DNA from 2 places in the Parafilimonas sp. genome. Region 2 is predicted to be linked to the other one. Evidence: riboswitches for the same ligand, from Rfam matches in the RefSeq annotation. Region 2 holds a riboswitch; the other holds the start of a gene.
What was found. Region 2 has a riboswitch for thiamine pyrophosphate ahead of pnuC (nicotinamide riboside transporter PnuC). Riboswitches for the same ligand answer to the same signal wherever they lie in the genome.
Positions count from the first base shown of each region.

Region 1: it holds a riboswitch for thiamine pyrophosphate, as region 2 does, so the genes downstream of both, ACTHN6_RS20435 (TonB-dependent receptor) here and pnuC (nicotinamide riboside transporter PnuC) in region 2, are expected to answer to the same signal.

Region 1 covers NZ_JBQCIT010000057.1:43,759-49,037, reverse strand. The annotation lists gene ACTHN6_RS20440 (ligand-binding sensor domain-containing protein) at 1-845, shown strand, start outside; gene ACTHN6_RS20435 (TonB-dependent receptor) at 856-3,210, opposite strand; TPP riboswitch at 3,271-3,370, opposite strand; gene ACTHN6_RS20430 (head GIN domain-containing protein) at 3,480-4,310, shown strand; tRNA gene ACTHN6_RS20425 (tRNA-Met) at 4,400-4,471, shown strand; gene ACTHN6_RS20420 (GIY-YIG nuclease family protein) at 4,525-4,782, shown strand; gene pgi (glucose-6-phosphate isomerase) at 4,976-5,279, opposite strand, start outside.
Region 2 covers NZ_JBQCIT010000055.1:147,542-152,820, reverse strand. The annotation lists gene topA (type I DNA topoisomerase) at 1-1,562, shown strand, start outside; gene ACTHN6_RS19950 (acyl-CoA dehydrogenase family protein) at 1,576-2,667, opposite strand; gene pnuC (nicotinamide riboside transporter PnuC) at 2,648-3,262, opposite strand; TPP riboswitch at 3,293-3,402, opposite strand; gene ACTHN6_RS19940 (transglutaminase family protein) at 3,562-4,434, shown strand; gene ACTHN6_RS19935 (nitroreductase family protein) at 4,445-5,026, opposite strand; gene ACTHN6_RS19930 (DUF420 domain-containing protein) at 5,130-5,279, opposite strand, start outside.

The sequences.
Region 1 (5,279 bases), on a different contig from region 2:
ATAAAGCTTATCAGCCTGCTTCTTCACTCAATGAAGCAGTTTATAATTATCTGCCTGCAGGCAATTATACTTTTAAAGTAAAAGCAGAAAACACAGAAGGCCGGGAAACTGCTGTTACAGAACTTCATATAAAAGTAGTTCCGCCTTTTTGGCTTAGCTGGTGGTTTTTTGGATTGATAATCCTGCTGGTTTTTGCTGTGTTTTACTGGATTGACAAAGAGCGGATAAAAAAGATTCAGGCTTTGCAAAAAGTGCGCACGCAAATAGCCAGGAACCTGCACAACGATGTAAATACAACATTAAATCATATAAGCCTGCTGAGTGAAATGGCCAGGATCAAAGCTGATAAAGATCTTGATATGTCAAAAGATTTTATTGAGCAAATAAATACCAAAAGCCGCAGCATGATCGATGGCATGAATGATATGATGTGGACTTTAAACCCTCAGAATGACAGCATGGATAAAACAATCCTGCGCATGAAAGAATATGCGGAGGCCTTACAAAATACTTATCCAGTACAGATACAAATGGAAGTGGATGAAGCCGTTCGTTTATTAAAAACAGATATGAAACTGCGGCATGAAATATTCCTGATATTTAAAAATACCTTGCGCAGCATAGCAGAAACCGGCACCACTACTCCAACATTGATTAATATTGATTATCAAAGCAGGAAAATCTTACTGAAAATTTATAACGGTACGGCTTCATTTAAAAATACAGACACAGAACAAACCATACAACAAATACATGAACGTGCCGGTATTTTAAATGCTGAACTTGATGTTCAAACCGATAAAGGCATATCACTTATACTGCTGGCGCCGGTGCACCAGCAGTAAGTAATAATTGTTACAGCTTTATATTTAACCCGATCAAAAAATTTGTTCCGGCCGCCGGGTAATAATAATTATCGTTAATTAAACCATCCTCATACATATAAGGATAAGTATAGCCATTCGGCTCATACAGTTTATTGAATATGTTGTTTACGGCAACTATAAAATCAATTTGATTAAATAATTTTTTATACAGCGAATAATTCAAACGAAAATCTTCGGTAAAATAATCATTGAGTTTTCGGTTTTCATTTTGGGCATTATCCATGTATTGTTTGCCAACATATTTGCTCACAAAATTCAGTTGCATATTCTTTACAGGAATAAACGTTACAGTTGCGGCCGCAATAGTGTTAGGAGAGAAGGATATATTGGTATTGGAATGTTTAACTGTTATTTGCCCGCCGTTATCCCAATCATCAATATATTCTGTAAAGTGTTTTATTTTATTGCTGCTGAAGGTAATATTACCGCTTGCATTTAACCAGTTGTTAATGGCAATGCCACCCTGCAATTCAATGCCGGCGCGGTAACTATTGGGTACATTTATTCTTGTATAACTGCCTACATCATTTATCTGCCCCGTTTGAACAAGCTGGTTTTTATATAACATGTAATAGAAAGTCGCAGACAAATTATATTTATTCTTTTTTCGTTCTATAGCAGCTTCAAAATCATGCAATGTTTCTGCGGTTGGCTGTTGCTGCAGGCTTGCTTCAAAATCATCGCGGTTAGGTTCTTTATGTGCCAGGGCATAACTCAGGTAAGCATTCCAGCCGTTATAATTATAATTAATGCCGGCCTTGGGATTAATAAAGTTGAATTTTCTTTTTATAAATAGATCATGATTGTCTTCAAAACCTTCCATGTTATGCATTACATGGCGATATTGAACATCGGCAAACGTGTTCCATTTTGTATCAAGGCTATGCATCCATTTCGCATAGATATTGGCATCTGTTTTCCTTGCAGGTAAATTATAATATTTATAATCGTTTGGAACTTTTGCTTCACTCCAGGTTATTTTGCCATAATGTTTGCCATCATATATATTCCAGCTTCCGCCAATGGTTAATTCATCTTTTTGCGTTTTATATTGAAGTGAAAGTATCTGTCCGTAAAAATAATTATCGAGCCAGCGCTGCCTTACAAGATCGGTAACAACTGTATCACTCAATCCATAATCGCCGAGGTTTTCACCCGCTTTATATTCTTCATAATAACCTTTGCCACGAACTAAAAAGAATGCAGTATTGAATTTTAATTTGCTGCTGAATGAATGATCATAAAATAACTGGTAATGTGTTTGCGTATAATTATCTGTTTGGTCGCTGTAAGGCGTTCCCGGTTTTTCCATGCCTGCGGGATTATACCGCCTGTTGGTTTTTAAGCTATCCTGCGGCACACCATACCATGCCTGGTATGTTTTTTCTTTGCCTGAAAAAATATTTAAGCGCAAACTGTTTTTATTGCCGACATAGGCCGCCGATGTATAAAAGGAAGTAAGCTTGCTTGCTGCCCTGTCAATATAGCCATCGCTTGCAATGCGGCTCAATCTTGCATCAAGCGTAAAATGATTGCCAAGCAAACCGCTTCCTAAACGTATTGTATTTTTCCATGTGTTAAATGAGCCAAAGCCGTTATCTGATTCAGCATAAGCTTTCCTGTTTACTTCATTGGTGCTTATATTGATCGTTCCACCAAAAGCACCGGAGCCATTGGTGGAAGTGCCCACGCCGCGTTGTATTTGTATTGAATTGGCCGAGGAAACAAAATCAGGCAGGTCAACGAAGAAGGAGCCCAGGCTTTCCGCATCATTAAAAGGAATGCCATTCAGTGTTACATTTATTCTTGTTGCATCCGTTCCGCGTATGCGGATGCCTGTATAACCAACGCCATTACCCGCATCAGTTGTGGTGGTTACTGATGGCGTTTGGTTGAGTATAAAAGGTAAATCCTGCCCGAGATTAATTTTGGCTATCTCATCTTTCGTAATATTGGTTTTGGTGAAGGGCGCTTTGTCTGATGCTCGCACAGCGCGTACTTCAAGCGGTTCAAGATAGGCGGAAGCTTCGGCAAGCATAATATGCAGCCTTGTATTTTGCGGTGCCGTAATAATTGTATCAAACGTTTGTTTGCCCACATATTCAATAACCAGCTTATAATTCAAAGAAGGGTTCAGGTTTGAAAAATTGAATGATCCGCTTTCATTTGTAAGCGCTGATAGCCTGGAATTTTTTGTACTGATAATAACTGTAGAGCCATTCAGCGGGCTGTTGTTTTTATCGGTCACTGTGCCGCTGATGTTCTGCGCCGATGTTGCAAAAAGGATGTTTAAGAATGCAACTGTTCCCAAAAATTTTTTCATTTTCTTCAAAATTTAATTTCACAGATGGGAACAAGGAATAATGCTATAGGATGTGCAGCTGTAAGTGAAGCTCACCTTCCCTTCGCAGGTATTACCCTGTTCAGGTTCAACGGGTGTAATCTCAGCCTTCCTGTTTTGGAAAGCACCCCGGGATTTTATAAAGCCTTACGGTTTTAAACCGTAAGGTATTGAGCCGCGAAATTATAGAGAAATTTTAAATTAGTGTGTAACCTTTTTGCGGGATCTTCGTTTCATTCAAAAACCAAATCATGCAAAAGATAATTCTTTGCCTGCTCCTTGTGGCAACAGGCTTTACTTTAAATGCGCAGAATGTAGTGCGCGATGCAAATGCGCAGGTCAGGAATGTAGGTACTTTTACAAAGATTGATATTTCAAGCGCTATCAATTTATATCTCTCCCAGGGTAGCACGCAGGGTGTTGCTGTAAGCTCAACCGACCCGGATGCAATAGGTAAAATAAAAACAGAAGTAAGGAATGGCGTGCTTAAAATTTTTGTGCAGAACGGCGCCTGGAACGGCTGGAACTGGAGTAATAAACATTTAAAAGCCTATATAACTTTTACCACGCTCGAATCGCTGAATGTGAGCGGTGCCTGTAACGTGGAAATAACCGATCCTGTTAAAGTGGGTGATTTAAAGCTGGAGCTTTCCGGTGCCAGTAATTTATATGGGAGCATAAAAGGCAACAATATAAAATTTGAGTTAAGCGGTGCTTCTAATGCAAAAGCGAATTTTACGGCAGCTTCATTTGATCTTTCTCAAACCGGCGCCAGTAATTTTAAAGGCACAATAAACAGCGGCAAAACAAGTTTGGATATGAGCGGCGCATCTGTTACAGATGTTAATGGTACTGCCACTGATCTTATAGTGGATGCAAGCGGCGCCAGTAATTTCAAAGGCGGTGATTTAACGGCTGAAAACTGCCGGATTGAAGCAACAGGCGCATCATCTGCCAGCATTAATGTAAACAAAGCCATACAGGCCACGGCAAGCGGCGGCAGCAGCATTCGTTATTCCGGGGCGGCTAATATTACTAATCTTGATGTAAGCGGCGGATCAACTGTAAAAAAGAAAAGCTAATATCTTAAATAAAGTTTTGCCCGATAATAATACCGTCTTATATTTGCACCCCGATTTACAAGTTCTTAGATTTAATTAAACTTATATATCGCGAGGTAGAGCAGCGGTAGCTCGTCGGGCTCATAACCCGAAGGTCGGAAGTTCGATCCTTCCCCTCGCAACTTTTGAAGCCTTACAGCAATGTGAGGCTTTTTTGTTTTAGATAAACCCAAACATGTATACTGTATATATTTTATATTCTTTGCAGCACAGAAAAATATATATAGGTTTTACAACAGATATTGCTGCAAGGTTTTTATCACATAATCAACTTGGTAAAAAGGGCTGGACAATAAAATACCGGCCCTGGCAGATAATCCACACAGAAGTTTTCAACACAAAACAGCAAGCACTTTTAAGGGAAAAAGCGTTAAAGACAGGCAGAGACAGAGAATGGATTTGGGATGAATTTATTGCCAATCTGCAATTATAATAATTGAGATAGGGCTCATATCCGCCGTGGCGGACGGAAGTTCGATCCTTCCCCTCGCAACTTTTGAAGCCTTACAGCAATGTGAGGCTTTTTTGTTTTAACGAAAACCAGCACGGGCAAAGAAATCCTCGCCTGGTTCAATTTTATATATTAATTGAGCCAGGCGGGGATAAATTATATGCTTTTGACTTAATTATTTCATCGCCTTCCAGGCATTGATCAAGCCATTGGTAGAAGAATCATGTGAAGTGATCTTATTATTATTTTCCAGTTCTGGTAACACTTTTGAAGCAAGCTGTTTGCCTAATTCAACACCCCACTGATCAAAACTGAAAATATTCCAGATAATACCCTGAACAAAAATCTTATGCTCATATAAAGCAATAAGATTGCCCAGGGTTTTAGGCGTTATCTCTTTTATTAAAAATGAATTGGTGGGTTTATTGCCTTTAAACACTTTAAAGGGAAGAAGCCTTTTTATCTCTTCAGGCGATTTG
Region 2 (5,279 bases):
AACAGGAAGCAAGCCGTAAACTGGGTTACAGCGTGAGCAAAACAATGCTGCTCGCCCAAAAACTATATGAAAGCGGTAATATTACTTATATGCGTACGGACAGTGTGAATTTAAGTGACACTGCATTGAATGATATTCATTCAAACATCAGCAAACAATATGGCGATAAATATTTGCAACCACGCAAATTCAGGAATAAGAATGAAAGTGCGCAGGAAGCGCATGAGGCGATCAGGCCGACCTATATGGAAAATACAAGTGTTGACGATAGTGATACAAAACGTTTGTATGAATTAATATGGAAGCGCACTATCGCCAGCCAGATGAGTGATGCCGAACTTGAAAAAACAACAGCAAAGATTGCTATATCAACCAATAACCAGGAATTGTCGGCGCAAGGTGAAGTGTTGAAATTTGACGGCTTTCTTAAAGTTTACATGGAAGACAAGGATGAAGAAGATGTAACGGAAGAAGATGCGGAAGGCATGTTGCCGCAACTTAGCGTGGGCCAGTCGTTAACGCTTAATCAAATGCAGGCCATTGAACGTTTTACAAGGCCAGCACCAAGATATACGGAGGCTTCGCTTGTAAAGAAGCTGGAAGAGCTGGGCATTGGCCGGCCTTCTACTTATGCGCCCACAATATCAACTATCTTAAAACGCGGTTATGTGGAGAAGCGCGACAAAGAAGGCGTTTTGAGGAATTACCGTGTATTGGTTTTAAAGCAGGATAATATCAGCAAGAAAACAGAAAGTGAAACCACCGGCGCAGAACGTTCTAAATTATTTCCCACTGATCTTGGTTTGGTAATAACAGATTTTTTGGTGGAGTATTTTTCTGACATAATGGATTACGGCTTTACTGCAAAGTTGGAAGATGAGTTTGATGAAATTGCAGAAGGTAAAAAGCAATGGGAAAAAACTATTGATGGCTTTTATAAACCATTTAAAAAAGATGTTGAACACACACTTGAAAATGCAGAACGCATAAAAGGTGAAAGAGAATTAGGCGTGGATGAAGCATCCGGAAAAAAAGTGGTTGCACGTATGGGGCGTTATGGGCCAATGGTACAGATTGGCGATGTGAACGATGAAGATAAACCTCGCTTTGCAAAACTAAAGCCCACGCAAAGTATTGAAACCATCAGCTTTGATGAAGCGATGGAGTTATTCAAGCTACCTAGAAATTTAGGACAGTTTGAAAATGAAGATGTAACGGTAAACATCGGCAGGTTTGGGCCTTTTGTTGCGCACAATAAAAAATTCTATTCTTTAAGTAAGGAGTACGATCCTTACAGTATAACACTGGAAGAAGCCATTCCTATTATAAAAGAGAAGCGGCAGGCAAAAGAAGAACGTACGATAAAGGTTTTTGAAAAAGAAAAGATACAGGTGCTGCGTGGCCCTTACGGTCCTTATTTAAAAGTGGGATTGCGTAATTATAAGCTTACCAAAGAGCAGCAGGAACGCGCCGCAGATTTAACGGTTGAAGAAGCCAAAAAGATTATTGAAGAATTAAAAGCTAACCCGCCAAAGAAATCTGCGAGAAAAAAGAAGAAATAGTTTTACGGTCATTCTATCCGGTATAATTCAGCAAACTGTGCTGGCTTGCCGTAAATACATCCCTGAAGATTCTTTCTATTTCTGTTTTACCGTTTATTGCAGATAACCCGCAATAAGGATAAACAGCGGCAACGCGGGCCCGGCATTCTTTTACAAGCCGGGCGCTTAGGTTACTAATATTATTTAGCGTTTTTACCGGGATATTTTTCTTTATCAAAAGCTCATTCCACGCAGTTGCAGCAGTTTCATAGAATTTTGTGCGAAGCATTTCAATCTTGTTGCTGGCATCTCCAATTAATTTATTTGAATAATCATACTGCCTTATTGTAATCTTTTTTAATTGCCGTCTTTTATTTATGACGGCATTTGCTTCTTCTAACAAATGACTTGTCATTCCAAGCGTATTTACGGCAAGCGTTAATTCTGCGAACTGCAAAAAAGGGAATAGAAAAACAGCATCGTTATGTGTGACTGTTTCAGCATTAATAATAAATGATCTTTCATTCGGCACATATAAATTTTCAACAGAAAAACTATGGCCTGCCGTTGCTTTAAGGCCGGGCGTATGCCAGTCTTCAATAACCTTTACTTCACTTCTTTTAAAAAAAAATGATTGAATTAAGTGCTGATTATTTTTATCCAATACCGGCTTACCATCTTTATCAATAATGCAATTAGCAGTAAAATGTGTAAGATGCGGTGCTCCGGTTGCATATTTCCAATAACCGTTTATTATATAACCATCATCTGTAATAGCTGCCTTGCCGGTTGCAGCACCACTGCCGCCAAAGCAAACTTTTTGTTTGCTGAATATTTGTTTTGCTATTTTTTTATCAATATAACCAACAAATAAATTGGCGCCGGCACATAAGGTAACCGTCCAGCCAAGACTGCCATCAATATATGCAAGCTGCTCTTCCAAAAGCAAAGCATCGGGCAAACTCAATTCAAGGCCGCCATATTCTTTCGAAACAAAAATTTTAAACCATTCATATTTATAAATAAGGCTTAATTGTTCCGGCTGCAATGCACTTTTTTTATCTGCAACAGCAGCATACTTTCTTAACGCTGCGATTGTTTTTTTATCAAATGCTTTGTTCTTCATTGATTATCTTTTTCCATTTAAAATATCCTTGTATGGCAATTACAAAAAGAAAAACCGTAAGCAATGCATAAAGCGGTAATTCTTTATAAAACAAAAGTGGTATGGCAAAGACATTGCTTATATTAAGCCATATCCAGTTTTCAAGCTTTCGTTTTGCAAGCAGCCACATGCCTGCCCATGCTGTAGCACTTACCCACGCATCAAATAAAGGTACCTGTGAATCGGTAAAATTTTTAAGGATGAGATAAAGGAAGATGAATGCTGCTATAACAATAGCGACTGTTATTTTTTTATCTTTTGCATTTGATGTTGTAACAGGCAACGGCGGTTTATCTTTCCTGTAAATCCATAGCCACCAGCCCCAGGTACTCATAATGAGATAATAAATATTTAAAGCACTTTCAGCATATAAGCCAACCGTGTAAAAAAGATAAATAGTAATTATTACAGAAATAATACCCGCAGGATACAACCATATTTTATTAGCTTTTGCAAACAAAACTTCAGCTACGCCAAAACCAACACCCAGCCATTCAAGCCAGCCTGTTTGTTTTATCTGCTCCCACAAAATATTAAGCCATTGAATTAAATTCATACATCTGTTTGGTTATACAGGAATGCATACAATAACAGACGATTCTATTCCCTGCGCCGGCATTACCCGTATCAGGTTCAATGGGTATAATCTCAGCCTGTAATTATCCGGTTAAACCGAAGGCACCCCGTAGTGATGAGGCACGAATATAAATGATAAACAGAATGGCCCGGCATACAATTTTTTCAATCCGCAAACTGTTATATTATATAAGAAGAATATTGTTTTTTAATTTATACACAGATGTTATTTATTTTATCTTTAAATTAAAGTTAGCGATGTTAGTTTGTGCCTGATTTATGCATCAAAACGCTGAAATATCTGCATTGCTCACATTGATTGATGATCCCGATGAAGAAGTTTTTTCTACGGTGAGCACACGCATTGTACATTATGGAAAAGGTATTATACCCAATCTTGAAAATCTTTGGGAAAATACATTAAGTGAGGCTGTGCAGGAACGTATTGAAATGATTATTCATAAGCTGCACTACTCAGACCTTGTACGTGATTTAACCGAATGGCGTGATAGCGCGTATCATGATCTTCTGTTTGGTGCATTGCTGGTTGCACGCTTTCAATATCCGGATCTTCAAACTTCACCTGTGATCCAGGAGATAGAAAAAATAAGGCGCAATGTATGGCTTGAATTGAATAGTTTTCTCACGCCGCTGGAGCAGGCCAATGTAATTTCAAGCATCGTTTATAATTATTATAACCTGAAAGGCGCAGAAATTGCCTATAAAAATCCCGACGATTTCTTTATGCATAAAGTGTTGCAAACACGGAAAGGCAACACTCTTTCAAACGGCATATTATATCTTGTACTGGCCGAATTACTTGCTATTCCTGTAAAAGCCATTAATATCCCGCAACAGTTTGTACTTGCTTTTTTTAATGAAGATTATGATGCCGGCACTTACAATGGCAACCCGCAAAAGAAAATACATTTTTATGTAGACGCCACTTCCGGCCAGCCTTTTACGCACAAGGATATTGAGAACTATTTCAAGCGTATGAGTGTGCCGCCGGCACCTTCTTATTTTAAGCCTATGAATGCTGTTCGTGTAATACAGGTTTTACTTGAAGAACTGGCCCGTTGCTTTGATGAACCGGCCAAAATGTATAAACATAATGAGTTGCTTCAGCTCTCCGATTTGTTGTCTGAATAAAAGATAAGTCTTAGTTTTTCCAAACAATTTTTTCTTCCAAAGGAATGATGCGGCTACCTTTTTTTATATCACTATCGGTATAACCAAGATAGATTAAGCCAATCATCTGGTCTTCGGCCTGTAAGCCTAAAAAAGTTTTCATAGCATCATGAAATGTAATGCCGCCGGTGCTCCATAAAGCCGCGATATTTAAAGAAGCAGCACCAAGCAAAAGATTTTGCACGGCAGCAGCAACAGCGCATATTTCTTCAACCCTTGTAATTTTCGGATTGTTGCCACGCTTCATATAAACAGCAATTATATGCGAGCAGTGATCGCCGTTATGCAATATCTTTTCATACTTCGCTGTTTCAAATTTTCCAGCAGGCACATTTGTTTTATATAGATCTGCATGGTCTTTACAAAATTGCTGCACGGCATTGCCTGCAAAAACAACAAAGCGCCAGGGTTCTGTGTGGGCGTGTGTAGGTGCCCAATCGGCGAGCTTTAATAAATCATTGATAACAGCATCATCAATCTTTTTTCCATTCATCAGCATGGGTTTGCAACTGCGCCTGTTTTTTATAATGTTTTCTATTATTTCAAAATTCATACAACGAAAATAGCGGCTTGATAATAAGATAATTTTATGCAGGCGTTAATTTCTGCAATTCGTAAATTAAATGCATTCAATATATAAGTGGGTGTAAACTATATCAGGTGTAATATGGCTGTATCATCCAGTAAACTACCGGTCCTGAAACTGCCACATAAAACCACAAGGGCCAGGTGATACGGGCAAGTTTTTTATGTTTGGGATACTCTGCTGTTAGAGCACGATAAGCCGTAAACAAAATAAACGGCAA